Linked DNA regions of Dehalococcoides mccartyi CG5. The protein of the gene in region 2 interacts with the protein of the main gene of each other region in a pairwise test. Links are inferred from orthologs where the notes say so. Each region holds a gene or a part of one and is shown on either strand. Other genes may lie near its edges. The genes, in order: X794_RS06115 and dnaX.

Evidence for each region.
Region 1: the proteins of dnaX (region 2) and X794_RS06115 interact in binary tests that used the Escherichia coli proteins (3 or more experiments, as listed by UniProt). The link is inferred for Dehalococcoides mccartyi CG5 from one-to-one orthologs.

The regions. Positions count from the first base shown.
Region 1 is NZ_CP006951.1:1,142,194-1,159,350, forward strand. Bases 2,233-6,344 are described here. They hold X794_RS06115 (DNA polymerase III subunit alpha), read right to left. Parts: upstream 5,946-6,344; coding sequence 2,433-5,945; downstream 2,233-2,432. Other genes in these bases: X794_RS06110 (putative signal transducing protein), read right to left, coding at 2,233-2,449; X794_RS06120 (TIGR01906 family membrane protein), read left to right, coding at 6,092-6,344. Outside these bases: hpf (ribosome hibernation-promoting factor, HPF/YfiA family), read left to right, coding at 1-376; X794_RS06095 (methylated-DNA--[protein]-cysteine S-methyltransferase), read left to right, coding at 452-1,015; X794_RS06100 (protease inhibitor I42 family protein), read right to left, coding at 993-1,376; RadC family protein, read right to left, coding at 1,399-2,217; more of X794_RS06110, read right to left, coding at 2,201-2,232; more of X794_RS06120, read left to right, coding at 6,345-6,802; X794_RS06125 (hypothetical protein), read right to left, coding at 6,893-7,309; X794_RS06130 (FmdB family zinc ribbon protein), read right to left, coding at 7,658-7,873; trpE (anthranilate synthase component I), read left to right, coding at 9,120-10,577; X794_RS06160 (anthranilate synthase component II), read left to right, coding at 10,561-11,151; trpD (anthranilate phosphoribosyltransferase), read left to right, coding at 11,156-12,181; indole-3-glycerol phosphate synthase TrpC, read left to right, coding at 12,186-12,965; X794_RS06175 (phosphoribosylanthranilate isomerase), read left to right, coding at 12,962-13,621; aroF (3-deoxy-7-phosphoheptulonate synthase), read left to right, coding at 13,615-14,637; trpB (tryptophan synthase subunit beta), read left to right, coding at 14,625-15,824; trpA (tryptophan synthase subunit alpha), read left to right, coding at 15,821-16,588; and 2 more genes. UniProt on the Escherichia coli protein: DNA polymerase III is a complex, multichain enzyme responsible for most of the replicative synthesis in bacteria. This DNA polymerase also exhibits 3' to 5' exonuclease activity. The alpha chain is the DNA polymerase catalytic subunit.
Region 2 is NZ_CP006951.1:432,972-444,232, forward strand. Bases 1,742-4,694 are described here. They hold dnaX (DNA polymerase III subunit gamma/tau), read right to left. Parts: upstream 4,098-4,694; coding sequence 2,385-4,097; downstream 1,742-2,384. Other genes in these bases: recR (recombination mediator RecR), read right to left, coding at 1,742-2,054; X794_RS02255 (YbaB/EbfC family nucleoid-associated protein), read right to left, coding at 2,076-2,375; X794_RS02265 (transcriptional regulator), read right to left, coding at 4,198-4,407; X794_RS02270 (SHOCT-like domain-containing protein), read right to left, coding at 4,489-4,694. Also shown: X794_RS02240 (DNA alkylation repair protein), read right to left, coding at 1-335; magnesium/cobalt transporter CorA, read right to left, coding at 337-1,401; more of recR, read right to left, coding at 1,440-1,741; more of X794_RS02270, read right to left, coding at 4,695-4,911; X794_RS02275 (hypothetical protein), read right to left, coding at 4,927-5,211; X794_RS02280 (DUF2089 domain-containing protein), read right to left, coding at 5,211-5,585; X794_RS02285 (tubulin/FtsZ family protein), read right to left, coding at 5,792-6,970; gap (type I glyceraldehyde-3-phosphate dehydrogenase), read right to left, coding at 7,058-8,065; X794_RS02295 (2-hydroxyacyl-CoA dehydratase family protein), read right to left, coding at 8,087-9,106; X794_RS02300 (hypothetical protein), read right to left, coding at 9,103-9,921; eno (phosphopyruvate hydratase), read right to left, coding at 9,937-11,223; X794_RS02310 (TIGR00725 family protein), read right to left, coding at 11,242-11,261. UniProt on the Escherichia coli protein: Part of the beta sliding clamp loading complex, which hydrolyzes ATP to load the beta clamp onto primed DNA to form the DNA replication pre-initiation complex.

The DNA.
Region 1 (17,157 bases), 710 kb from region 2 along the record:
TAAAGCTACTCTGCATACCGGTACAGACGTACTTTACGCTGAAGAACGAGCCGAAAACCTGCTGACCGCCGCCGACCAGGCGGTGAAAGTGCTTAACCAGCAGATTGACCATGCCAAAGGCAAAATGGAAGAAAAAGTACGCAACCGCGAAAGCATACGTCTCAGCCAGCCAAAGGTGTCTTCTCCTCCACGTGAGCCTTTAATCCGAAAACGCCAACAAGAGGCAAAACCCATGACCGTGGAAGAAGCCGTAAATCAGCTGAATTTATCCGGAGAGGAATATCTGCTCTTTTTAGGTCCGGATACCAAACGGGTAAATCTGCTTCGCCGCTTTGCTGACGGCAAATTTGAGCTGGTAGAGCCTGTACCCGAATAGTTTTTAATGCCCGACCACCAGCCCTGATACACTCAGGAGACTGCAGGGTCAAATTTAAGAGGTGGATAACAGCTTTTGAGTAGAGTTGCACTAAAGAGCCTTGACACAGCCGTCAGAAGGGCTGAAACTGATTCCGATATCCGCTGGGATATTTTTAAAATCCAACCAGGTTGGGTTGGGGTAATGGCATCTACGGAAGGAATCTGCCGCCTTACCCTGCCTCAGCCCGGTCAAGCCGAAGCACTGGGGCAACTGAAACCGCCGCCGGGTGCTACCCGGACTGACAATCTAGTCAGCTCTCTGGCAACTAAACTTGAAAGCTATTTCAAGGGAATCAGCACGGATTTCCCGTTCAGCCTTGACCTTGGCGGGTATACACCCTTTGAATCACTGGTGTTTCAGGCCTGCGCCCAGATACCCTACGGACAAACCGCCAGTTACGGCCAGATTGCCCGCCAGATAGGCTACCCCAAAGCTGCCAGAGCAGTGGGGCAAGCTCTCCATAAAAATCCCGTGCCCCTCATAGTACCCTGCCACAGGATAATTGCCGGTAGCGGCAAAACAGGCGGTTTTAACGGCGGGATAAATATAAAATGCTGGCTGCTTACACTGGAAGCTAGGAAACCTTCAGATTTATAACTAACGTTTCCAGAGGTACAGCATCCCACGGACGGGAATAGTAAAACCAGAGTTCGGTCTGTTCTTTATCCAAAGCCCTGAAGCGGAAATATTCGGTTCCGCCGCTTCCGACCAGAGCAGCATCAGCATTATCAGGCGTATAGGTTTTTTCAACCAGATATATTTTAGAACTGACCGATTCAAAATCCCAGCTATACCCGGTGCTGGGATTAGACGGCAGGGCTACTATAAATTCGTCACCGGTATGGCACTCTATCAGGGTATCATCGGCGGTATAAGTTTTTACCTGAGCACTGCAACCGGAAAAAGCCAAACTGAAAGCGCAAACCAGACTAAGTATCAAACCCGCAAATTTCTTCATAATTTCACTCCATCAGGCTCATCTACTCCGGGTTTCCCCCGAACAGTTCTGCCCGGTATATATGGCGTCTGGCCTCGGAAACATGCTTCAGTTTCAAATTCAGAAAACCTGTTTCATACTCACCCATAATACCGGCGGCGGCAAAACTAAAATAACAGTTATCCCCGATGATAATATGGTCTAAAGCCCGTATTTTCATCACCATGGCAGCATATACCAGTTCACGGGTTACGTCTTTATCTGCCTGTGAAGGCTCGGTCTTGCCGGAGGGATGGTTGTGGACAAAAATAAGGGCGGAGGCATTTTTGGAAATAGCGGCCGCAATCACCTCACGGGGGACTATGCAACCGCTGGCCACCGTTCCGCAAAAAAGGTCTGCCACGTCCAGCACCCTGTGCTGGCTGTCCAGATAAATTACCTTGAAAACCTCTTTTTTAAGACCCCGCATGGCACAGTAAAGGTAGTCAAACACCTGCTGGGCAGTATTGCAGACCGGTTTTTCAATAATGCCATCTTTCAGGTAACGCTGGGATACTTCTTTAATAAGTTTGATAGCCACCGAATTGACCGCCCCAATGCCCTTTATGCCTGAGAGTTCTTCAGGTGAGGCCTCCAGCACAGCCCTCAGACTGCCGAAGTTTTTGATAGCCTCTTTGGCGGCCTGTTTGCAATCACGGCGGGGAGTTCCTAAAGTAAGCAGTAGCTCCACCACTTCATAATCATTCAGCCCGTCCAGACCGGCCTTTAAAAAACGCTCACGCAAACGCTGGCGGTGCCCTTCATTAGGGTTAGCCGGGGGATTGGAGGAGGGGGTCTCATCGGTCTTATTCGGCAGACTCATCCGGTTCTTCATTCTGTATCTGCAAATCCGCCAATATTTCTTTGGCCTGAGTAAGGTGTTCCTTTAAAACATACAGACTTACCGGCAACATGGTCACCCCCAGATACGAAAATACATGCTGGGCTCCCAGAGTGGACGGAATACCCTCCCCCTCCAGAAAACCCTGCCACATCTCAGCTATTATCTGGTTCGGGGCTATGCCCGCCAGTTCCAGTTTATCCGCTTGGGGCATTATTCTCCAACCTCACATTGGCACTGCCCACCAGGGCAGCAAGCTTATTTTTTAGCTCCGGACAATAGTATACCCAGATATCAGGCATTTTCAATATGAAAACCCTCTCGTGGTTGACCACGCACAACCGTACTTCGGTTTCACCCGTATATTGCCGCAGGGTTTCCACTACCTCATTCAGACAGTCAATATCCCGTTCCTCATTTTCAGTTTGCTGGATACATACCACCAAACGCTGCAGTTGGGGAGCCGGAGGCTCTTTTTCCTCGGACTTTGGCTGGGGGGCATTTATAAATACCGGTGCCGCTTTCTTCTCTGTTTCCGGCTGGTACCGGCTTACTTTTTCGGCATGAATTGATACCCTGTCTCCACGAACCACAGCTTTACCTTCCACTAAAAGAATATTCCCCTCTTCCCAGAGGGCCTTGGTTGCGTTATAAACTTTCGGCCAGGCGGCTATTTCCACCCGTCCTACCAAATCTTCAATTTCGGCCATAACAAACGGTTTGCCTTCGCGGGTGGCCGAAACCCGCACCGAAGCCACCATACCCGCTACTGTAACCAGCTGATTGTGGAGTTCCTCATCTATCTGGCCGCACAGGGCGGTAGTTACCTCCAAAGCCGAACTGGCATAGGGGGTAAACGGATGCTCAGATATAAATATACCTACCAGCTCTTTTTCCCACTGGAGTTTTTCACGGGTGGTAACCGGTGATTCTTCAAGCTCCAGATTAGTCATGGGTACGGGTGATTGCTGGCTGAAAAGGTCAAACATAGTAGTCTGGTTTGAATCTTTCATCTTCTGCTCCCGCTGAGCCAATGAAAGTATATTCGGCAAATTGAAAAAGAGAGTTCCCCTGTCACCCATATTATCCAAAGCCCCAGCCTTAACCAGACTTTCCATCACCCGCTTGTTAAGTGATGAACCCTCGGCCCTGCGGCATAAATCCTCCACAGACAGATAGTCCCCGTTGGCTTTCCTTTCGGCCACAATAGGCTCTACTGCCGCCACACCCACATTCTTGATAGCCGCCAGCCCGAAGCGGATTTTTTTAACCCCGCCTTCGGCTTGTTCTATCTCAAAATTAGCCCCGCTGCGGTTAATATCCGGCGGCAATACTTCTATCCCCATATGGCGGGCTTCGGTAACGGCGGTTACCACCTTTTCGGTCACGTCACAAAAAGCCTGAAGATAAGCGGTTATATATTCCACTGGGTAATTAGCCTTGAGGTAGGCTGTCTGATAGGCGATAAGGGCATAGCTGGTAGCATGGGCCTTGTTAAAGGCATACCCGGCAAAAGGTTCAACCAGAGCAAATACCTCATCGGCTATCTCACGGGTATAGCCGTTTTTCATGGCCCCGTCCACAAAATTGGCTTTCTGCTTCTGCATAACGGCGGCAATCTTTTTACCCATGGCCTTGCGGAGTATATCCGCCTGCCCCAGAGTATAGCCGGAAAAGGTCTGGGCTATGAAGAGAACCTGCTCCTGATAGACAATAACCCCGTAAGTTTCTTCCAGCAGGGGTTCAAGTGCGGGGTGTGGATAGGTGATAGGCTCAAGCCCATGCTTGGATTTGATAAAACGGGGTATCTGCTCCATAGGGCCGGGGCGGTATAAAGCCACCATAGCACCAATATCCGAAAACACTGTCGGTTTCAGTTCTTTGATATAGCGGCGCATACCCGTACCTTCCAGCTGGAAAACACCCACTGTTTCGCCGGCTGCCAGCAGTTCAAAGGTCTTTTGGTCGTCAAGGGGTATGGCCAAGGGGTCGATATCCTGTCCGGTGTATTCTTTGATTACCGCACAGGCCTTGCCCAGTATATTCAGGTTGACCAAACCCAGAAAGTCCATCTTGAGCAAACCTATTTTGGCTATGTCTTCCATGGTGTACTGGGTCATGACCAGCCCCAGATTATTCTCCTTGCTGAGGCGCTGCAGGGGTACATGGTCTGTCAAGGGGTCTTTGGAAATGACTACGCCGGCAGCATGGGTGGAAGCATGACGGGAAAGACCCTCCACCTTGCGGGCGGCATCCACCAGATTGCGGACAACGGCATCTTGATTGTACATTTCCTTGAGCTCGGAGCTTTCTTCCATAGCCTTGTCCAGAGTCATGTGAGGGGAGAAAGGTATAACCTTGGCTACCCTATCCACATCGGCATAGGCCATGCCAAGTGCCCGTCCCACATCCCGCACGGCCGCTTTTGCCCCCAGCGTACCAAAGGTAATAATCTGGGAAACATGGTCACGCCCGTACTTGCCGACAACGTATTCAATAACCTCCTCGCGGCGGTCATCCTGAAAGTCCATATCAATATCAGGCATTTCCTTGCGTTCAATATTCAGAAAACGCTCAAAAACCAGTTTGTATCTGATGGGGTCAAGGGCGGTTATGCCTAGACAGTAAAGCACTATGGACGAAGCGGCACTGCCACGGACACCATAATACAACCCTTTTTCTTTTACAAAACGGATGATATCCCAGGTAACCAGAAAGTAATTGGCAAACTCGGTGGTTTTGATAACATCCAGTTCGTACTTCAGGCGGTCAAGTATCTCCGGGCCGGCATCAGGGTAAAAAACTGGCAGTCCTTCATAGCACAAGTCTGCCAGATACTCATCAGGGGTTTTGCCTTTGGGTATATCTATCTCCGGCAGGTGCAGACGCCCGAAGTCCAGGCTGACATTGCACATCTCAGCTATTTTGGCGGTGTTTTCAATTGCATCAGGTATATCTTGATAGGCTTCCGCCATTTCCTGAGGGGATTTCAGGTAAAAATATTCCCCCTCCATCTTCATCCGCTTTTCGTCACTGACCAGTGCATTTGTGCCTATGCAAAGCAGCAAATCATGGTAGGGGGCATCTTCCTTGTCCAGATAGTGGGTATCGTTGGTAGCTACCAAGGGAATATCCAGCTCCCGTGCCATAGGTATAAGGACGCTGTTTATCTTTTCCAAATCAGGCATGGGGTGGCGCTGGATTTCTATATAGTAGTTTTCAAAAGTTTTCTTGTACCACAGGGCGGCTTCTCTGGCCTCATCATAGCGGTTTTCCAGTATCAGGCGGGGTACTTCACCCGACGGGCAGGCCGAAAGGCAAACCAGCCCTTCTGAATATTTCTCAAGCAGTTCTTTATCTATACGGGGTTTGTAGTAAAAGCCCTCCAGATGCGAACGCGAGCTAAGCTGAATAAGGTTATGGTAGCCCTTGTTATTTTTAGCCAGCAGTACCAGATGGTAGTAGTTTTTGTCTGCCGCAGTTTTGGCGGTGCGGTCACCATATGCCAGATAAAATTCGCTGCCCAGTATGGGTTTTATGCCTGCCTCTTTGGCTTCTTTGTAAAAACGGGGAATGCCATGCATAGTGCCGTGGTCAGTAATAGCTAGTGCCTCCATGCCAAGTTCCTTGGCGCGGACTACCAGCTGGGAAATACGGCACATGCCGTCCAGCAGGCTGAATTCGGTGTGGACATGAAGATGACAAAACATAGCTTTTCCTAAGGGCAGATTATAACACAGCCCTGCCATTTGAGGTATGCAGGTGAGAAGGCATTTCAAGGCTTAAAACAACCTCAAACAGACAACCTCAAGGTTTGAAGGTGCATTTTTCGCAGATAAGAGTGTAAAATACAGCCATGAAACCAGAATTGAAAAGATTTTTATATAATGTCTGGAAAACCTTAGCCATACTCCTTATCCCACTGATAATACTCACCCTGACCCTGAGTATACTTATAAACTGCCAATGGCTGTATGAAAAGGGTTTTGAAAAGTACGAAATCAGCCAGAAAACCGGCTTTACCCCCGTCCAGCTGGAAACAGCCGCATCTACCCTTATCAGTTACTTTAACAACGGCGAGGAATATATAGACCTGCAGCTGGAAAAAGACGGGGTAGACGTAACCGTATTTAAAGAACGGGAAATACTGCACTTAAAAGATGTAAAGGGGCTTGTCCGCCTGAATTATCTGGCTCTGGGCATCTGCCTATTACTTGGCGGAGGATTTTTCCTTTACCTATACTTGAAAAAACAGGCCGGGCGGGTAAAAGAAGCCGGCATAGTGCTTATTCAGGGGGGAATGTTCAGCCTTTTGTTATTAGGCGGCATCGGGCTTATAGCCATGCTGGATTTCCAGACTTTCTTCACCCGGTTGCACCTGCTTGGTTTCAGCAATGCCTTCTGGTTGTTAGACCCCGCCAAAGACTATCTGGTAATGTTTTTCCCCAGAGGGTTCTGGGAAGACAGCACCCTTGTGCTGGGCATTTCAATCGGGGTATTGGCAGTCAGTCTTATGGCCGGCGGTTGGCTACTAAGAAAACCTGCCAGAAGTGACCTGCCTTTTTAATAGCCAAACGGCGGTAAACCCCGCCGCTTCTTTTCAAGATGCTACATTGCACACCTGTGATAAACAATACAGAACTTCAGTTCTAGCTTACTATGCCTTACTGACAGTCAGCAACAGGCGGTACTGGTCTTTGGTAATTTCTGTACCAGCTGCAGGGTAGGGAGTAACGTTAAAGCTGAATTTATAAATGCCGAAATCAGCTACCGCATCTCCTCCGGCACCTCTTTTAACCATGTAAAACTTGGTCTTTTCGCCGCCAGAGTTAATCTCCAACTGAACCATCACTTCACCCGCCCAGATACACTGGACACCCTCGGGGCAACGGCTGTCGGATACTACCCCTACGAATTTGATAATCAGATCTTCGCCGGCTATGGCACAACTCTGTCCAGGGGGGAAAGAGATAGACTGGTCAAGCCCTGCCGTAGGAGTGTCAACGGAACAGGCCGAAAGGGGTAAACCTAGCATCAGCAAACCGGCAAATATAGTTAAGACTCTCTTGCGCATATTTTATCCTTTACCTTTCCGGGAAACACACCTGAAGACAGTCTGAAACACTCTGAAAGCTCAAAGACATCCGGTGCACCAGCGGCAGAGTAATTTTCAGACATATCTGTTTCCCTCTATCTTATAACGATAAACGGAACTTGCAGATAGCCGCTTATAAAAAGTACCTGCCAACCGCAAGCTAAATAAATACCCGCTTAAGCACCGTACAGAGTAAAGGCAATAGAAAATCCGGATCTTTTACTAAAAACAAAAACCGACACAATACATTGCTGGCTGGGATAGGCAGATGAATTATGTCGGCATTTGCCGGTCAGCTTTAACGAAACACAGTTTCATCAACCGAATTTAGTGGCAGCCGGAACAGCTGGAACAAGAACCGCTTGAACAGGAACCGCCGCCGCTTCCGCAGGAACCGGTACCTCGGCAGGCAAAACCTGAAACGCCTCTGGCAGAGGGAGTTTTGCATTCAGGGCAAAGAGCTTCCTCATCAGCCTTGCTGGTAGAGCGGATGTCTTCAAATCTGGTTTTGCATTTTGGGCATACATATTCGTAAATTGGCATTTTTATCTCCTACTAAAATTGTATCGTCAAAAGAGCTTAAAGTCAACGCTTACCTGACATAACTATATATCCCAGATGTAGTTGGCCTCAATAACAGTTTAAAAACTAAATATTGTCCAAGACTCTAAAATTTTCAAAATAAATCCTGCCGCTAAAAGCAGATACTCCTGAAGCTGGATTGACACTAGTCTATCCCAATAAGTATAATCTAGCGGCTTAAGTTGTCCAGATAACCCTGATCAACTGGTGACTTGACAGGCCGAAGTGGCGGAACGGCAGACGCGCTACGTTCAGGGCGTAGTACCTGTAATAGGTGTGAGAGTTCAAATCTCTCCTTCGGCACCATACCGGCGCTTGTAGCTCAGTTGGATTAGAGCGCAGCCCTGCGAAGGCTGAGGTCGTGGGTTCGAGTCCCACCAAGCGCGCCATATTTCTTTCGGGCGGTTAGCTCAGCTGGTTAGAGCACCTGCTTTACACGCAGGGGGTCATAGGTTCGAATCCTATACCGCCCACCATTTTTTGAACGTGAAAAAGCCCCTTTGACTTAACTGTCACGGGGGCTGTTTTTATAAATGGCACTAAACAACTGTCACCGGCTACTATACATGAATTGTTATCTGCTAAAACTGAGATGAAGTATCGTTATACGTATAACTGGTGTTATAATTTCACCGGTATATCAGGCATTATTCAGATAACAGGAGAGAATTTGATTATGGACACACTGGGTTTTATTTTAGCAATACTGGGCATTATGGTGGCAATTTCCTTACTCTATGTCTTAAATTTATCTGCAAAAGCTTTAACAATTTACATCAACAAAAATAAAAAATAGTAAAAAGTTAAACCCTCCCGCTTAGCCAGTCCCGCAAGAAACTCCGGCAATAACGTAACCAAGATAACATTGACAAAGACATTTTTTATATTGTAATATTGTTTTACAGACTAGGAATGAGATTAGTAGGTCTAAAGCGAAGCTCAGAGAGCCGGGCAAGGTGAGAGCCGGTGCTAGCGCATAGAACTGAATGGACTCAGGAGTCGCAGGCCGAAAAAGGAAACTTGAGTAGGTTTTGACGGAAGGGCACCGTTATCAAAGCCTAGGGTATCGCTCTGAGAAATCCGGGCCGCACCCGAAAAAAGATATTCCTGTATTTTTTGCAGGGATAATTAGGGTGGCACCGCGAAGGTTAATCCCTCGCCCCTAAAAAGGACGAGGGATTTATTTTTTTGCGAGGTGCCCGTTAAAATGTATTACCCATCTTTAGCCGAAGTAAAAAAACTGGCCGCACAGGGCAACCTGATACCCATCTCTTGTGAGATTATGGCCGACCTTGAAACCCCGGTTTCCGCTTTTCTGAAAATCAAAGACAGCCAACATTCTTTTCTGCTGGAAAGTGTGGAAGGCGGGGAGCGCGTAGCCCGATATAGTTTCATCGGCACCAACCCCTATAAAGTGCTTACAGCCTATCAGACAGATACCGTTCCTCCTCTAACCCAAGTTGAAAATGAACTAAACAAATACCGGGTAGTACCGGTGGGGGATTTGCCCCGTTTCTGCGGCGGGGCGGTGGGTTTTCTGGGCTACGAGGCAGTTACCCGCTTTGAGGAGTTGCCCTCGCCATCGGCTGACCCCCTAAATCTTCCGGAAGCAGTCTTCATGCTGGTTGATACCATGCTGGTTTTTGACCACATCAGCCATTCCATAAAAGTACTAAGCTATGTCCATACCGAACAGGATATTGAAACGTCATATAATCAGGCTATCCGGAATATAGAAAATCTGGTTAACCGCCTTAGAAAGCCGTTGCCCGAAACCTCCCCAAAATCTACCGCCGCAAGTATCCCCGAAATGAAATCCAATTTCAAACAGGCGGATTTTGAGGGCAAGGTATCCAAAATAAGAGATTACCTTAACTCAGGCGAAGCTATTCAGGTAGTTTTGTCACAGCGTCTGTCCAGACCCACCTCCGCCCATCCCTTTGACATCTACCGTGCCTTGCGTTCAGTAAACCCTTCACCATACATGTACTATCTGGATTTCGGTGATTTCCAGATTGTGGGCGCCTCGCCGGAGGTACTGGTACGGGTGGAAGACGGCGAGGTTATGACCCGCCCTCTGGCAGGCACCAGAAAACGGGGCAAAACCCAGAAAGAAGACGCCAGGCTTGAGCAGGAACTCCGCCATGACGAAAAAGAGTGTGCCGAACATATCATGCTGGTGGATTTGGGACGAAACGATATCGGGCGCATAAGCCAGCCGGGCACAGTCCGCATAACCGACGTCATGGATGTGGAACGCTATTCCCACGTAATGCATCTGGTTTCCCACATTCAGGGCAAATTAAAACCAAACATTACTCCGTTTGAGGCTTTGCAATCCTGCTTCCCGGCAGGCACAGTCTCAGGCGCACCTAAAATACGGGCTATGGAAATAATAGCTGAAATGGAAACCGAAAAGAGAGGCATTTATGCCGGGGCAGTCGGATATTTTTCTTATTCGGGCAATATGGACATGGCTATAGCCATACGCACCATGGTTGTCAAGGGAGGCATTGCCCATGTCCAGGCAGGCTGCGGCATAGTAAGTGACAGCGTACCCGAACATGAGTATCAGGAAACATTAAACAAAGCTCAGGCTTTGCTGAAAGCTCTGGACAGGGCAGAAAATCAGGCATCGGAGAAACCGCATGTTATTACTAATTGATAATTACGACAGTTTTACCTATAACCTTTTTCAGTATTTTTCCGAACTGGGGCAGGAGGTTAAGGTAGTCCGCAATAACAAGGTTACCCTTGATGCCATAGAAGCCCTAGGTCCTGAATATATCGTGATTTCACCCGGACCATCTTCACCCCTTCAGGCAGGGGTGTCCAATGACATTATCCGCCATTTCGGCCCCAGACTGCCGATCCTCGGTATATGTCTGGGTCACCAGTGCATCGGGCATACCTACGGGGGGATTGTCAGACAGGCAGACCGGATAATGCACGGCAAACAGTCTCTGATACAGCATAACAACCGGGGTATTTTTAAAGGTCTGCCCAAAGGGTTTCCCGCCATACGTTACCATTCCCTTATAGTTGATAAACCGACCCTGCCGGAGTGTCTTGAAATAACCGCCTGGACAGATGACGGCACCATTATGGGGCTTAGGCACAAAGAGTACCCGGTTGAAGGCATACAGTTCCATCCCGAATCATTCAAAACCGAATGCGGCAAGGAGATTTTGGGCAATTTTCTGAAATACTATGCACCTGTATCAGGTAAAAGAGAGTAAATAAATGATTAAAGAAGCCATCGGGTCTTTAGTTCTGGGTAAATCTCTGACTCTTGAACAGTCTGCCTCAGTCATGGACGAAATCATGGAGGGAAAAACTACTCCTGCCCAGATTGGGGCATTCCTGACTGCTCTCAGGGTCAAGGGTGAAACCGCCGAAGAGATAGCCGGTCTGGCAAATGTCATGCGGGCAAAGTCTACCCGTATATCCACCAGCACTCCGGTACTGGACATAGTGGGCATTGGCGGGGACGGGATAAACACGTTTAATATTTCTACCACCGCCGCCTTTGTTATATCAGGAGCCGGCATAAAAGTGGCCAAGCACGGCAACCGGGCGGCAAGCAGTATGTGCGGCAGTGCCGATGTGCTGGAAGCACTGGGCATAAAAATAGATCTAAATGCCGAACAGGTAAAAATATGTATAGAGCAAATAGGTATCGGGTTCATGTTTGCCCCGGTTTTTCATCCCGCCATGAAATTTGTAGCCCCTTCCCGCCGTGAAATAGGCATCCGCACCGTGTTCAATATTTTAGGTCCACTGACTAACCCGGCCAGTGCCCAGTACCAGCTTATCGGCGTACCTGAAATAGGGCTGGGTGACAAGATTATTTCAGCCCTCTGCCACATGGATATCAAGCATGCTCTGGTGGTACACGGCCTGGACGGCATGGACGAAATGTCTATCAGCGGAGACTCTGTTATCTGGGAACTGAAAGACAAAGAGATAATCAAATTTCGCCATACGGTTTCACCCCGAGAAATGGGCTTAGAACAGGTTTCCCTTCAGGCTGTCAAAGGGGGTGCGGCAGAGGAAAACGCACTTACCCTGCGGGCCATACTCTCAGGTGCAAAAGGGCCCAAACGGGATGTAGTTCTGCTGAATGCGGCCGCCGCCCTGATGGTGGCAGACAAGATTGACACCATTGCCGAAGGTATCTCTCTGGCCGCAGAAATAATTGACAACGGGCTGGCACTTAATAAGCTAGAATCTTTGATTAAACTCAGCCAGTCTTTGGCAAGCGGGTAAAACCATGATTTTGGAACGTATTGTCACCGACAACCTGCCTGATTTGGAGCGGAGAAAAATGCGGCTGCCATTAGCAAAACTGCAGGAATTGGTACTGGACATACCCTATCCACCCATTGACATGGCCATGAAGCTTAAAGGGCGGCAGGTCAGGCTGATTGCCGAGGTAAAAAAAGCCTCTCCGTCAAAGGGTATAATCCGCTCGGATTTTGATCCGGTGGATATTGCCGGCATATATGCCCGAAACGGGGCTTCCGCCATTTCGGTTTTGACAGAAGAACACCATTTTATGGGAAGCCTTGACAACCTGAAGAAAATACGCGAATCAGGGGTGGCATCAAAGCTGCCGCTTCTCCGTAAGGATTTTATCCATGACCCGTATCAGGTATATGAATCCCGCCTGTACGGGGCAGACGCTATTTTGCTGATAGTAGCCATGCTGTCTCCCGAAAGGTTACAGGAACTGCTTTCACTCAGCCATAAGCTGGGCATGAAATGTCTGGTGGAAGTGCATACCCGGTCAGAGCTGGAAATAGCTTTAGAGAGTAATGCCCGGATTATCGGCCTGAATAACCGTGATTTGCATACGTTTAAAATAGACCTAACTGTAACCGAAAGGCTTCGCCCCCTGATACCCCCTGAGTGCATAGTTGTCAGTGAAAGCGGCATTCAGACCAGAGCAGATATTTCCCGTCTGGAAGAACTGGGAGTAGATGCAGTGCTGGTAGGAGAAGCCTTAACAGCCTCGGTTGATATTGCCGCCAAAATGAGGGAACTGCTGTGATTAAGACTAAGATTTGCGGCTTGACAGAGGTTGGACAAGCCTTGGCCACAGCCCGGACAGGGGCTGACTTTGCCGGAGTGGTATTTGCCGAAAGCAAACGGCGCATCACCACGGAGAAAGCACTTGAGATAGCCGAAGCCCTGAAACCACTAAACCCAAGACCGATGCTGGTAGGCGTCTTTGCCAACCAGACGGCAGAAGAAGTAAACCGGATTGCCTCCGTCTGCCGTCTGGACAGGGTACAGCTAAGCGGTAACGAAAGCTGGGAGTACTGCAATCAGGTAAACCTGCCGGTTATCAAGGTTATTCACGTTGCTGAAAGCACTACCGCCGAACTGGTTATTCAGGAAATACAAGCCGGGCTTAAAGCCCTGAAAAAAACGCCCGTATTCCTGCTGGATACCCATACTAAGGCCTTATTCGGAGGCAGCGGCCAAAGTTTTGACTGGCAGATTGTAAAACAGGTCTCTCTGAAATACCCCGTCATGGTGGCCGGCGGGCTCAATCCGGAAAACATACAGGGATTTATAAAAATAGCCAAACCATGGGGAATAGACGTTGCCAGCGGAGTGGAAACAGACGGGATAAAAGATACAGCCAAAATACACCTTTTCATTGAACGGGTGAAAGATGCGGATGGTAACCGGATATGTTAGTAATAATGAAAAACGATGCAACTCAGGAACAGATAGATAACGTCATCCGTGAGATTACGGATGCAGGCTACCGGGGCATACCCATACCGGGTGACCACCGAACCGCCGTCTGCATAGTGGGCAATCAGGGTATGGTGGAGGAAAGCCCTTTTCTGGCACTGGAAGGTGTGAAAGAAGTATTGCGGGTGACCAAGCCCTATAAACTGGTCAGCCATGAAACCTGCCCCAAACCGACAGTTATCCGTCTGGGAGAGGTAGAAATAGGAAACGGCTGCAAACCGGTTATCATTGCCGGACCTTGCTCGGTGGAAAGTGAAGAACAGACCCTCCGGATAGCCCTTCAGGTAAAAGAGGGCGGTGCCAAGCTCTTCAGGGGAGGGGCATTCAAGCCCCGCACTTCACCCTACAGCTTTCAGGGTTTGGGCAAAGCCGGCCTCAAAATTCTGGAAAAAGTACGCTCTGAAACCGGACTGTTTATTGTTACCGAAGCCACCGACTCTGAAAACCTGAAGCTGGTTGAAGCCAGCACAGATATTATCCAGATTGGTGCCCGAAACATGCAAAATTACTCTCTGTTACGCCGGGCAGGCCAGACAAAAAAGCCGGTCATTTTAAAACGGGGGCTGTCAGCCACTATTGAAGAACTGCTGATGGCAGCCGAATATATAATGGCCGAAGGCAACACTCAAGTTATTTTGTGCGAACGGGGTATCCGCACCTTTTCGGACAATACCCGCTTTACACTAGACCTAAGCGCCATCCTGTCCGTCAAGGCCTTAAGTCACCTGCCCATTATAGTAGACCCCAGCCATGCCGCCGGACGCCGTGATTATGTTATCCCCCTGTCCAGAGCAGCCATTGCAACAGGGGCAGACGGACTGATAGTAGAAGTCCATTCAGACCCGCCCAGCGCTCTGTCTGACGGAGCGCAGTCTTTGTATCCGGAACAGTTTTGCCAATTGGTTAAAGAGGTGGAATATTTAAATATGCTGGGAGTAGAAAAATGCCTAAAGTAGATAGCACCGGTAAACCGGGGTATTTCGGCAAGTATGGCGGGCAGTTTGTACCTGAAATACTGGTGCCAGTCCTAAACGAACTGGAACAGGCTTATGAACAAGCCAAAAAAGACGAGTCTTTCCAGTCACGCCTGAAATCCCTTTCAAACACCTTTTCGGGGCGGCCCACTCCGCTGTATCTGGCAGAAAGGCTGACTGAACATCTGGGGGGTGCCAGAATTTACCTGAAAAGGGAAGACCTGGCCCATACAGGTGCCCATAAAATCAACAACGCACTCGGTCAGGGGCTGCTTGCCTTGCATATGGGAAAGAAAAGGGTAATTGCCGAAACAGGGGCGGGGCAACACGGGGTAGCCACCGCAGCTGTTTGCGCCATGCTGGGGCTGGAATGCATTGTCTATATGGGCGAAGATGACATCAAACGTCAAGCCTTAAACGTATTCCGCATGAAGCTGATGGGAACGGAAGTCAGAAGCGTATCTTCGGGCAGCCGTACCCTGAAAGACGCCATCAATGAAGCTATGCGTGACTGGGTAAGCAACCCGGAGACCACTTATTATATAATCGGTTCGGTGGTCGGCCCGCGCCCTTATCCGGCTATGGTACGGGATTTTCAGGCAGTTATCGGGCAGGAAACCAAAGCCCAGTCCTTAAGACAGCTGGGAGGACTACCTGACTGCATTGTTGCCTGTGTTGGCGGAGGCAGCAATGCCATGGGTATTTTCTATGATTTCATACCGGACCAAAGCGTACGTCTTATCGGGGTGGAAGCTGCCGGCAGCGGCATCCGCACCGGCAAACATTCGGCCACCCTTAGTGCCGGCAAGGTGGGTATACTCCACGGTGCCATGTCATATCTGCTTCAGGACGAACACGGACAGGTGATTGAAACCCACAGTATTTCGGCCGGGCTGGATTATCCCGGCGTAGGCCCTGAACACAGCTACCTGAAAGATAATAAGCGGGTGGAATATGTTTCGGTCACAGATGAAGAAGCCCTGAACGGCTTCAAACTGCTATGCTCGCTGGAAGGGATAATGCCTGCTCTGGAATCTTCCCACGCCATTGCCCATGCCCTGAAAATAGCAGGCGGCATGCCGAAAAACAAAAATATAGTCATAAACCTCTCCGGCAGAGGGGACAAAGACATGGATATTGTTCAAAAAGCAATGGGGGTAAAGATATGAGCCGTGTCAGTGATGCATTCCAAAAACGAAAATCTCTTATAGCTTACATAACAGTCGGCTACCCGGATATTGAAACCACCCTGCGGCTGGTGCCTCTGCTGGAAGAAAACGGGGTAGATATTATAGAGCTGGGTATTCCCTTCTCAGACCCGCTGGCAGACGGAGTTACTATTCAAAATGCCAGTTATCAGGCACTCCAGAACGGGGTGACGCCTGAAGTCTGTTTATCTGTTGCCGCCCTGCTCAAAGAAAAAATCTCCATACCCATGGTATTCATGGGTTACTATAACCCCATTTACAATTACGGACTGACCAAGTTCTGCCAAAAGTGTGCAACTGCGGGTGTAAGCGGATTTATTATTCCTGACCTGCCGCCGGGAGAAGCCCAAGACATAGACTTTGCCGCCACAGAAGCCGGCTTGGATATAATCTTTCTGTTAGCCCCCACCAGTACCGACGAACGGATTAAGCTAGTTGCCGCCAAATCACGGGGGTTTATTTATCTCGTTTCCCACTCAGGCGTTACCGGGGCAACTGCCAACTTGCCGGCTGATTTGAGCAGTTTTGTAAACAGGGTAAGGAAAACCGCCCGCCAGCCTCTGGCAGTGGGCTTTGGTATTTCAACCCCCGAACAAGCCCAAAATATCTCAAAATTTTCCGACGGGATAATAGTAGGCAGCCGTATCCTGCAGCTTGTCCAGACAGACCCTTCACTTGAAAAAGTAGCCACATTTATCAGGCAACTCAGACAATCATTAGACTAACCGAAAAATCTGCTTTATGCTGAATAATTTCGGCTTGCTAATCTTTAAAAACCGGGGGATAGCAACAGGGGAGGTTTAACCTCCCCTGTCAGACACCGATAATGCAGCCGGTACTAGGCTACTTTTTTGTGACGGATGACAAGCTGCCAGTCAAGCGCAGCCAGTATCAGAAAAATGATACCGAATATCAGGGCTCCCATCCAGGCTGAAGTCGGTTCGTTTTCTTCAAGCGAACTGAAATAATGCTGGACGGTGGCAAAGAGTGAAGCTACTGCCAAAAACCCGATAATCCATTCGTACCACTTTATACCAAGCTGCCGGCGGATAAGCCAAACAACAAACAGAGTCAAGGCGACTGCTACTGCCAGTCCTACGAAAAACATGCTTCCTACCTCCAATTCCTTAAGCTATTAGTAACTGGTGTCAATACCGTAGGTGAAGTCATCCATATCCCACCACTCTTCGGGGTCTTTCCGCCCGTAATCCATAGCTTTTTCCATATTTGTAAAGAAGCTATTTAAAAGCGGGGTATTGGCAACTGTGCCCTTAACCACAGCATGCAGGAATGA
Region 2 (11,261 bases):
TACCAGAGATTGTTGCAACATAGGTCGCAGATATCCCACGAATCTATATCTTTTACCCAAGTTTCCATTTCCTGCGGGCTTACCTTCCGGCTTTCAGCAACCAAGCTGGCCATTATCCGGGCTTCGTGTATGCCTGAATCCCAGAGTAACATGGCAAGCGGGTGGTTATGTCCGGCCTGCACGATAAGGCGGCGGATATCCTTTCCACTAACCCCCAGAGTATTGGCACTGGATATGCCGAAGCGGCTCATTCCGGCCGCATTATCTGCATTTGCCAGAGCTTTCAGCTGGGTTATCAGTTCGGTATATTCCTCTTGAATTTCTATATTTGCCAATTTAAAGCCATTTCTTTCTCTTAAAAAAAGATAACAGCAGCAAAACTATGGCCAGCATGAAAATGAGTATGCCGGGATATCCCCAGCTGAGACGGAGTTCCGGAATATCAAAATTCATGCCGTATATGCCTACAATGAAGGTCAGGGGGATAAAGATAGAGGCGAAAATGGTTAAAACCTTCATGACTTCATTCATGCGGTTGGAAAGGCTGGAGAGATAAATATCTATCATGTTGGAAAGCATATCCCGATAGGTTTCACCGGTATCTATCAGCTGGATAAGGTGGTCATAAATATCCCGGAAATATACATGGCTGTTTTTATCTATCAGAGGGTTTTCTGTGCGTTCGATGGATGCAATGGTCTCTCTGACCGGCCAGATAGATTTGCGGATAAAGAGCATTTCCTTTTTTGCACCTGAAATCTGTTTGAGGGTTTGGGAAGACGGGGTGGACAAAAGCTGTTCTTCTATTTCGTCCAGATAGTCTCCGAATCCCTCCAGCAAGCTGAAATATCCGTCTACTACCATGTCCAGTATGGAGTAGAGCAGATAGTCAGATCCAAGTTTGCGAAGCCGCCCGTTGTCAGATTTCAAACGCTCCTGAATGGGGTTTAAAATATCACTCTGATGTTCCTGAAAACTAATCAGATAGTTATTACCCAGCACCAGGCTGATGTGCTCGGAACGGGTTTTTTTAAGTTCGGAGTCCCAGTATAAGGCTTTGATAACGGCAAAGAAGTAATTGCCGTAGTCTTCCAGTTTGGGGCGTTGTTCGGTATTGACTACATCTTCAATGGTAAGGGGGTGGAGGCTAAAGCATTTGCCCAGTTCCTCCACCATGGCGGTATCCTGAAGCCCGTTTACCTTTATCCAGACTATGCCTTTGGACTGTTTAATCTGAGTAATACAATCAGCCATGGTTTTTACGGGCAGAGGTTGATATGAATCCGGAGTGTAGGAGTGCAGGCTGAGGCTGGCCTTTTCTGTTTTCCCTTCGCCTATAAATACTACCGAACCGGGCAGCATGCCCGCTTTCTGGGAATACTTTTTAGATTGTCTGGTCATAGCCTTCCTCCTTTGGTGATTCAATCAGGAAAGGCAAACTAAAAGTTCTGGCGTCCCTCCATGGCTCGGCTTAAAGTTACATCGTCAGCATATTCCAGTTCTGTCCCGAAGGGTAAGCCCCGTGCCAGTCTGGTCACTTTTATACCCAGTGGGGTTATCAGCCGCGAAAGGTACATGGCGGTGGCTTCACCTTCGGTAGTGGGATTGGTAGCCAGAATAATCTCTTCTACCTGACCATTATCCAGCCGAACCATAAGCTCGTTTATACGTATGTTCTGGGAGGTTATCCCTTCGGTGGGGGAAATAGCTCCATGCAGTACATGGTAGTATCCGCGGTAGACACCTACATGTTCAAGAGCCAGAATATCCTGAGGCTGTTCAACCACGCAAATCTTATTTGTTTCGCGTTTGGTATTCTGGCAAATGGGGCAAAGCTCACTATCAGCCACGTTACAGCAAATGCGGCACTGGCTTATCTGGTTTTTTATATTGCGGATAGTGTCTGAGAGGGAAATAACCTGATCTTCAGGTGCCCGCATAAGGTAAAATGCCAGACGCTGGGCGCTTTTCGGGCCTATACCCGGCAGTTTGCCCAGTGAATCTATCAGCTTGTTTACCACACCGGCCGTAGACGGTAAAGAAGTGTCCTTCAAAAAAATCTCCTGCCGAACTTTTTACATAAGACCCGGAATTTTGACATCTCCTATAAGTCCCTGCATCTGCTTGGAGCCTTCTTTTTTGGTCTCTTCGTAAGCATCATTGAAAGCTTTGGTAAGGGCATTTTCCAGATCCTTGGGTTTGGCCGGATTGATAATTTCAGATGAAATACTGAGGGACAGCACTTTTTGCTGGCCGTTCATCTTTATCTTGATAGCACCCTTGGCGCTTTCAGTCTCCACCACTATTTTTGCCAGTTCCTTCTGAGCTTTATCCAGCTTAGACTTAAGCTCCATGGCTTGCTTAATCATGTTCATGTTCACGTTTTACTTTTCCTCCACTGATATAATCTGGGCGCCCAGTTTCTGAGCTTGTTTTACCAAATGGTTGGTTTCGGCTTCAGATATGCATACCAGGGTGCATGTCTTGCCTACAAAATTTGAAATAAGTTCTGCAGTCACCTTACGGTTTTCCAGTTCTTCAATCTTGTCCTTGTGGTACTTGTATTTAAAGGACAGGGTGACTATATTTTTATCCATAGAAACCGGGCGGACACCGGCACTGCGGAGTATGGCCACTGCCGCTGACCGTTTTAGATTGTCCGGTGCCTGATCCAGTATGCTTTTCCAGCTGACTTTAAGCTGTTCTATTATATCCCCAGCTCCAATAAGCACTTTTTCTTCCTCTTTGGGCGGGGCAGGGGCGGTGTATTTGGGTTTTTCCTCAATCGGAATAGCCGCTCTGGTAAGTTTGGGTGCAGATTCCTTAGTGTGAGGCTTGGGAGTAGCTGCGGTTTCTGCAGATGTATTCGGTTTAGTTAAGGTTTCCGTTTTGGGTTCTTTGGTGGGTATATTATTAGATGCTGCTGTCTTGGGTGCTTCTAACGGAGCAGGTTTATCAGCTTTAACAGCCGGTATTTCGTCTTTGGGTTTATTTGGAAGCGGTACGGTATTTTCATCCAGAGAAGCGTCTATCAGTGCCAGCTCAAAGCTCAGGCTGGAAGCCGTATCAGATGAAAAATCCAGCTGGCTGAAGGCCTTTATAGCTTTGGTAATATTCTCCAGATTGGTTATACCGGAGACTTTTTGCAGGGCTTTTTTCTCATCAGCGGTCAGTTCCAGACTGCTTTCCGCTCCGCTGTTTACCAGCATAATCTGGCGGAGGTAATCCAGCAGTTCACGGCGGAACTGTTTTAAATCAAGCCCGTCTGCCAATACAGCGTTAAGGGTTTTAAGCCCGTTTTTAATGTCTTTTTTAAGTATATTTTCTGCCAGAGCTTTTATGCGTTCATCTCCGCTGATACCCAGAGCCGCCTGTACCTGGGACAGGCTTATTTCTGCTCCGTAAGTGGTGGCTATCTGCTGGAGCAGGTTTTCACCGTCACGGAAACTGCCTCCAGCCGAACGGGCTATCAGTTTCAAGGCCTCCGGCTCAACATTTATACCCTCTGCCAGACTTATCTTGCCCAGCTTGCGGGTCATATCCACCAGAGATACCCGGTGAAAATCAAACCGCTGGCAGCGGGACATGATGGTGGGCAAAACCTTGTGGATTTCAGTAGTGGCAAGTATAAATATAACCCTTGGCGGTGGTTCTTCAAGCGTTTTCAGGAGTGCGTTTGAGGCACTGTTGGAAAGCATATGGACTTCATCTATGATATAAACTTTGTAATTTGCCAGTGACGGGGAATACTGAACCTTTTCTTTTAGTTCGCGGATATCGTCTACTCCGGTATTGGAGGCGGCGTCTATTTCTATTATATCCATGGAACTGCCCTCGGTTATGGAAAGGCACATGGGGCAGGTATTGCAGGGTTCACCCTTGCCCTGATTGGTGGTGCAGTTTACTGCCTTGGCTAAAATACGTCCGGTACTGGTCTTGCCTGTACCTCTGGGGCCGCAAAAAAGGTACGCCTGAGCAATACGCCCGCTTGAAAGGGCGTTTTTCAGAGTGTGGGCAACGTGTTCCTGGCCGACAAGGTCAGCCAGAGTTTGGGGACGCCATTTGCGGTAAAATACCTGACAGGTCATATCTGCCATATTATACCCTAAAAATGTTATTCTCCAAAGCAATTTCGGGCAGATATTTAGCTAGGGGTTATTAAAAACCCCTGCCAGTTTATCCGTCAGGGGTTGATACTTATAAAAGGGTTTGAGTTTTAACAGTCTTATTTCTATAAACAGGCGATCTGTCTTCGGTATCAGGAATGGGTTGGGTAGTAATATAGTCGATAATGCGGTTGCCGGTATTTACCATGTATTCACCCAGCCGCAGCATTAAGGGGCGTCTGGGGCTCGCAGGGCGGGCAGGGCGGGCAGGGTGCAGACGGCGGTAATCTTCTGCCTGCACCCTGTACTCTTTATTCAATTCGCAGTTGTATAAGTAATATATTTCAAACATTATTTATGCGTGTATCAGTATTAGTCAGGTTTATTCGGTAAAGACCTTTACCTTGCTCCCTTCGCTGTCCACGTCCACCTCCATCTCTGTCATGGCCTCAATAAGGGGTTCTATGTCTTCTTCGCGAAGGTTCTTAAAGTCAAAATTGACCCCTTTTCCCTTTAGGTTGTGGTCTATTTCATTGGTGGCATCTGCCGGTAGTATGGAAGCCAGCTTGATTCCGGCTCTCAGCAAAGCCATAGGAACACGCACATTGACCTTGGCGTTTTTGTCTTCATCCGTGCCGTTTATTATCACTCTCAGGTACTTGGGGGAACCCTTGGGAGTGGCGGTGGCAATTGAGCCGGGTTTTTCGCCTTCATTACCCAAAGCTCCCAGTAGTTTATTGGCTTCATCTACCGTTATTTTGCCTTCAGAAAGCATTTGCAGTATTTTTTTGGTGTTTTCAGACATTTTAAGTATTCCTCTTTAGATAAATTGTATTTTTATATGAGTATTTTTATCCTGGATATCTGCATTTATCCCCCTCAGGGCACACCATACCCGGTAAAAATAAGGGCCGATAAGTAACAGGAAACGGCCTCTGCCGCTTGCCCATGTCAGCAAAATGGCCAGTAACATGAACGGTGCAAGTACAATCATAAGTGCCAGTACAATGGGATAGACCAGGAATAACGGCAATATAAGCGGGAAACTTCTGCCATGCTTGCCGAATGGTATTCCCACCCAAAGCAACATCGGTGGCCAGTACATTATCTTTGCAACCTCCTTAGAGCTTCTTCGACCGAGATTCCGCCTTTTTCCAGCTCTGTCAGTACATTATCATCTTCATTGGTCTTGGGTGGTGCGGGGAAGTTTTCAATAAAGTTGAAATTTGCACCTATCCGCTGGAGGCGGTTTTTTACGGTAGGGTAACTGATGCCGAAAAACTTCTCCATATCTTTTATAGAGCCGTGGCATTTTACAAATGCCATTACAAATACCTGGTCTTCAGCGGAGAGTCTGGCCAGATTAGGCAAATCAAAGCTGCCCTCAATGGCAATGCCTGAAGATACCAGTTTGACCCGCTCAACAGTCACAGGTGCTCCCTGAGTGAGCTTGGTCAGTTCCTGCCAGTCTTTAACCATATTAAGTACCTCCGGGTAGTTATTTAACTTATGCCAGTATTATATGTCAGAAAATTAAGAAAGTCAATATGTATATTAATAAAATTAATAAAACAGGCGATAAATATTGATAGTGTTTATTTGGCTGTAAGGAGAGTAGTGCCCAGACAATAAAAAACCGGCCTCAGAATTTCCGAAGCCGGTTAAATGCAGTGGTGTTTTAGAGGCTATTCAAGCAGGGAAGGAATATCTCTGCTGAGTTCATCAATATCACGCCGCCTGTCCGCCAGGTCGGACTGACGCTGTTTGATAATAGGCATCATGCTGGTGGAACGGTTATAGTAGTAGCGTACCCGTTCCAGATCAGACAGCTCGGAGAAGATAACGGTTACGGTCATGGTATCTTTTTCACGGGGATAGTCACCGTTGCGGATAATGGCATTAGGGGCCATCTCTCGCAGCCAGTCGCCCTGTTCCTTTATGATATCCATGTTTATTTCTTTGGCAGGGGCGGAAATCAGGAAAAGCGCCCGGCCGGCATCACGAGGGTCAATTTTCAAGGAAAGCTCGCTTACAGCTTCATCCATAGCCCGAATACCCTTGTAGTTGGAAACGCTCTTCATGCGGAAATGGTCAGTCTTGTCAAAAGGCAGGGTCAAAGTGCGAACACGTGCCTTGCCGTGACCGATAACTGTCCAGCCCGAAATGGTCTGGATGATATCACCGGCGTCCATAGTCTTGGCACCGATGTATTTAGCATTTTTTTCTTCACCGGCACACAGCAAATCCCAGAAGGGTTCAACTATGAGTGAGTTTATCTTGGAAAGGTTGTAGCGGAGTGAAAAGTCCTTGCGGACATAACGCTGATTTTCTACCAATATAACCGCATCTGCTACCGAGCTGATGGATTTCAGGCAGACGGCGGTATTGTATACAGTGCGTTCTTCAGTTTTTTCCTCGTGTTCAAAAGGCATGGCTATCAGGGCATAAACCGGTTTGTCCATATAGCGCTCTTTGATATGCTGGGCAATAATGGAAACAGCACCCGAACCGGTACCGCCGGCGGCACCGGCAATAACCAGAAAACCGTCTGCATCATAAAAACGCTTGGTGGTGCGCAGGGCATCTATTACCTTATCGGCATCTGCTCTGGCTATTTCAGCACCCAGCTCGTTTATTTTACCTACTCCATGCCCGCCGGTTTTACGCCCGCCGATAAGTATGCGGTGCTGGTGGTCAGGCTTGATGGTAACCAGACCGGAAAGGTCAGCCTGGTCTGTGTTTACGGCAAAGACTCCCGGGCAGATACTTACGTTTCGTTGGGAGCGTGCTCTTTTATCCATACGGGCAAACTCATCCGCTATGCGGCTGCCGCATTGCCCAAGGCCTATTACAATTAATTTCATTTTGTCCTCCGTTAATCGGGCTAAATTCTAAACTATTAGCTTTAGCATGTCAACAACTTACGTTTAGCTATTCTCAAGTTATTAGTTTTATTTTTTTGCAATATAGGCTATCAAATCTCCCAGACGGGTGGAATAGCCCCACTCATTGTCATACCATGAAAGTACTTTTACCATATTTCCGCCCAGAACCATGGTACTGGAGGCGTCTATGATAGAGCTGGCGGGATTACCCTTGAAATCACTGCTGACCAGCTCTTCTTCGCAGTACTCCAGTATACCTGAAAGCTTGCCTTGGGAGGATTCTTTGAAAGCGGCATTTACTTCTTCTACTGTTACATCTCTGGCCAGTTCACCCACAAAATCCACCAGTGAGACACTGGCTGAGGGTATGCGGAATGAAATGCCGTCCAGTTTGCCTTTCAGTTCGGGCAGGACCAAAGCTACCGCTTTGGCGGCACCGGTAGTGGTGGGGATGACATTTACGGCGGCGGCTCTGGCCCGACGGATATCCTTGTGGAACATGTCCTGTATTTTCTGGTCATTGGTATAGGCATGACAGGTGGTCATGAAACCTTTTTTAACCCCGAATTTGTCATGGAGCACTTTTATAAGAGGGGCAACACAGTTGGTGGTGCAGGAGGCATTGGAGATAATGCGGTGAGTATTGCAGTTATATTTGTCTTCGTTTACACCCATGACTATGGTGATATCCTCACCCTTAGCCGGGGCTGAAATAACCACGGTCTTAACACTTCCGCGGAGATGGGCAGCGGCTTTGCTGGCATCAGTAAACAGACCGGTAGATTCAATAACCAAATCTACGCCTGCGGTTTCCCACGGGATTTGCATGGGGTCGCGTTCACTGAAAACCCGAATGGGTTTGCCATCTACTATTATGGAGCAATCATCAGATTCAACTGTACCGGCGTATTTGCCATAGGTTGAGTCCCATTTTAAAAGGTGGGCATTGGATTTATTGTCTGCCAGATCATTTACGGCTACTACTTCAAGTTCGCCGCGGTGGTACTGGTTTATAGTCCGCAGTGTAATACGCCCGATTCGCCCGAACCCGTTAATACCGATTCTGGTTACCATGTTAATCCCCCTTCGCGTAAATTATAAATTCATCTGCTTTTTGGCTTTCAGCATATCCAGAAAGGCCTCCAGCCGAGTTTTCTGATGTTGATTTAAACCGAAATCCGCATTGCCTTCCAGCGTGAGTATGGGAAGCGGCAGTTTTTGCCTTAGTATAATATCACCGATAGCCCGATGACAGAAAGCCTGAACGTAATGGATTATGCCGTCTATCTTACGCTCCGCAAGCTGGGTCTGTATATCCCTAAGGCGATATTCCATAGGGTAGGGGTAAGTATAGGCGGTGTAGGATTGCGAAATATCAGCGCCGCCATCCGGCAGACTGAACTGCCGCTGAATTTCATTAAATACCACTCTGGCTCCGTTTTGCTCAAGGTAGGGGTAAAGCTCCTCACCGAATACCGAAGGCACTCCCAGATAAGCCAGGCGCAATTCGGTCGCAGGGTAAGGGGTGCGGGTCTGGACTGTGTTCAGCAGTTTTTGAATTTCGGCTTGGTACTTTACATAATCACCGTTAAAGTCTGAGCTGGATACCAGCCAGTAGTGGTTTTCAAAACCCGAGACCTTATTATCGGCATAACAGAGATAGTCCAGCTTATGTACCAGTTCTCTGGCGGGTAAAAGCCTTTTTCGCCATTCATCAGCCGCTTCCAGAGTAGTGCCCAGCCTGAGGGCTAGTTTAGCAAGAGAGGCTTTTACTTCTGCGGGGTCAGGTTCGGTGGGGAAGTCAAAGGGAATGGTGCGGATGCCTTTCAGGTTTAAAACTTCCCTGAGCATCTGGGTATTTGAGCAGTCACCGCTGGTTACGCAGATAACCTCGCTGATGCCCTTATCAAGGCAGACGCCATAGATGCCTTTTATCCAAGCGCAGCAGTTTAAAGGGAAGCCGTCTTTTTCAGCCAGACGGATAAGCCTGTCAGACTTGGGGTCTGAAACAAAAATATTATTCAGATCCAGCGGGCTGTAGCCTGCTGAAAGGAGTATTTCTATGGGTACAGTGGTAGTGATGCCGATATATTTATTTTGTCCGTTATTTTTCAAAACAGCTCACAGCTCAGGAAACGTTCTTTGTCCCATATGGTATCCAGGATATTTTTAAAATTTATCCGGTCAGAGACCACCGCCAGTTGGTAGCGGGCGGGTGAACCGGCATTAGCGGGCTCTTTGTGTACAACATGTTTATAGCCCATGTCTTTAAACCCTGCCAAATAGAGTCTCAGAAGCCGTTTGCGGGCTTCTTCGGTATTTATGCGTTTAGTATACCAGTCTTGGCGGATATCAATCCATTTATCATGCCCGAAAAAACGGCTGATGGAGTCCTGACAATCCAGCCGCCCCAGGTTACGTATCAGCGACATCTCCAGCGGCAGCACCAGCAGCATATCCGGTTTGCGGCCGTCTTTGTCTATCCCCCTGAGTGCCAGCTTTTTCAGGCTGGAGAATCGCAGGTGGTGAAAGCCGGGCGGTTCCAGCAGGATAAATACGGCCTCGCTTCGGGGGAAACTGTCCAGCACTTTTTGCAGGGTTTCTTCGTTTATTAAGCTGCCCGAAAGCACGTCTGCACGGGCGGGCAGTAAGGGTTTTCTCAGGGCTGCCAAGGCGGTTTCGCTTTGGGCCAGCAGTACTATCTGGTTGAAAAAGCTCTCTTTCCCTTTTAATATATGGCAGGCTTCTCTGGGGCAGTTTATGCCCGCACAGACAGACTGATTGCTCCCCGCGAAAGCCTCCAGATAACCGGTGGGCTGCCTTACAGACTTGGCGTACTCCCCGAGGAAGTCACTAAGGCACTCAAACTTGTAGCAGTCCCATTTGTCGGGCTGTTTAAAGTTTGTTCCCGTCTGGCCAGGCAGGCTCATACGTCCTCTTTTTTATTATTTCAAGTTTAAAAAGGCATCTTTTCCGGGGTATTTGGCCTTTCCGCCCAGTTCCTCTTCAATGCGAAGCAGGCGGTTATATTTGGCAGTGCGTTCAGAGCGGCAGGGAGCGCCGGTTTTTATCTGCCCGGCATTCATAGCTACAGCCAAATCTGCAATAGTAGTATCTTCGGTTTCACCGCTGCGGTGGCTGACTACGGCTGTCCAGCCGGCGTTATTGGCCATTTTGATAGCCGCAATAGTTTCAGACAGAGTGCCTATCTGGTTCAGTTTAATAAGTATGGAGTTGGAGGCTTTCTCTTTTATGCCTCTGTCCAGACGTTTTATATTGGTAACGTAAAAATCGTCACCCACCAGCTGAACCTTGTTGCCGATTTTTCGGGTAAGCAGTTTCCAGCCGTCCCAGTCATCTTCAAAAAGGCCGTCTTCAATGCTGATTATGGGGTATTTTTCTACCCAGCCGCACCAGTAGTCCACCATTTCGGCACTGCTCAGGGTCTTGTTTTCGGTAGCCAGAGTATATTTGCCGTCCTGATAGAGTTCGCTTGAAGCGGGGTCAAGGGCTATGAATATATCTTCACCGGGACGGTAGCCGGCTTTTTCGATGGCTTTCAATATTACTTCTACGGCATCTTTATTGGTGGGGAGGGAAGGGGCAAAACCTCCTTCATCACCTACGGTGGTGTTCTGGTTCATGCCTTTGAGCACTTTTTTCAGGCTGTGGTAAACCTCTGTTCCCATTTGGAGTGCCTGGGCAAAGCTCTTTGCACCTACCGGCATTACCATGAACTCCTGAAAGTCAGTGGAGTTTGAGGCGTGTTTGCCTCCATTCAGTATGTTGAACATAGGTACGGGCAGGATATATTCTTCGGAGTTATTCAGGTAACGATAAAGAGGCATATGGCGGGATGCGGCTGCGGCATGGGCAACTGCCAGTGAGGTGGCCAGCATGGCGTTAGCCCCCAGCTTGGCTTTGTTGGGAGTGCCGTCCAGTTCTATAAGCAGGTTATCCAGTCCTTGCTGGTCTGAAGCTTTAAAACCTGATATGGCCGAGGCGATAGAGGTATTTACATTGGCAACTGCTTTGTGTACTCCAAGCCCGTTGTAGCGGGATTTGTCTCCGTCACGCAGTTCTACTGCTTCATGGCTGCCGGTAGAAGCACCCGAAGGTACAGCTGCTCTGCCGAAAGAACCGTCAGACAGAACTACATCAGCTTCAACTGTGGGGTTGCCACGGGAATCCAGTATCTCTCTGGCCTTGATAGACTTGACTTCTGCAGACACAATTACCTCACACTTGTATTAGTTTATTAAATCCAGAG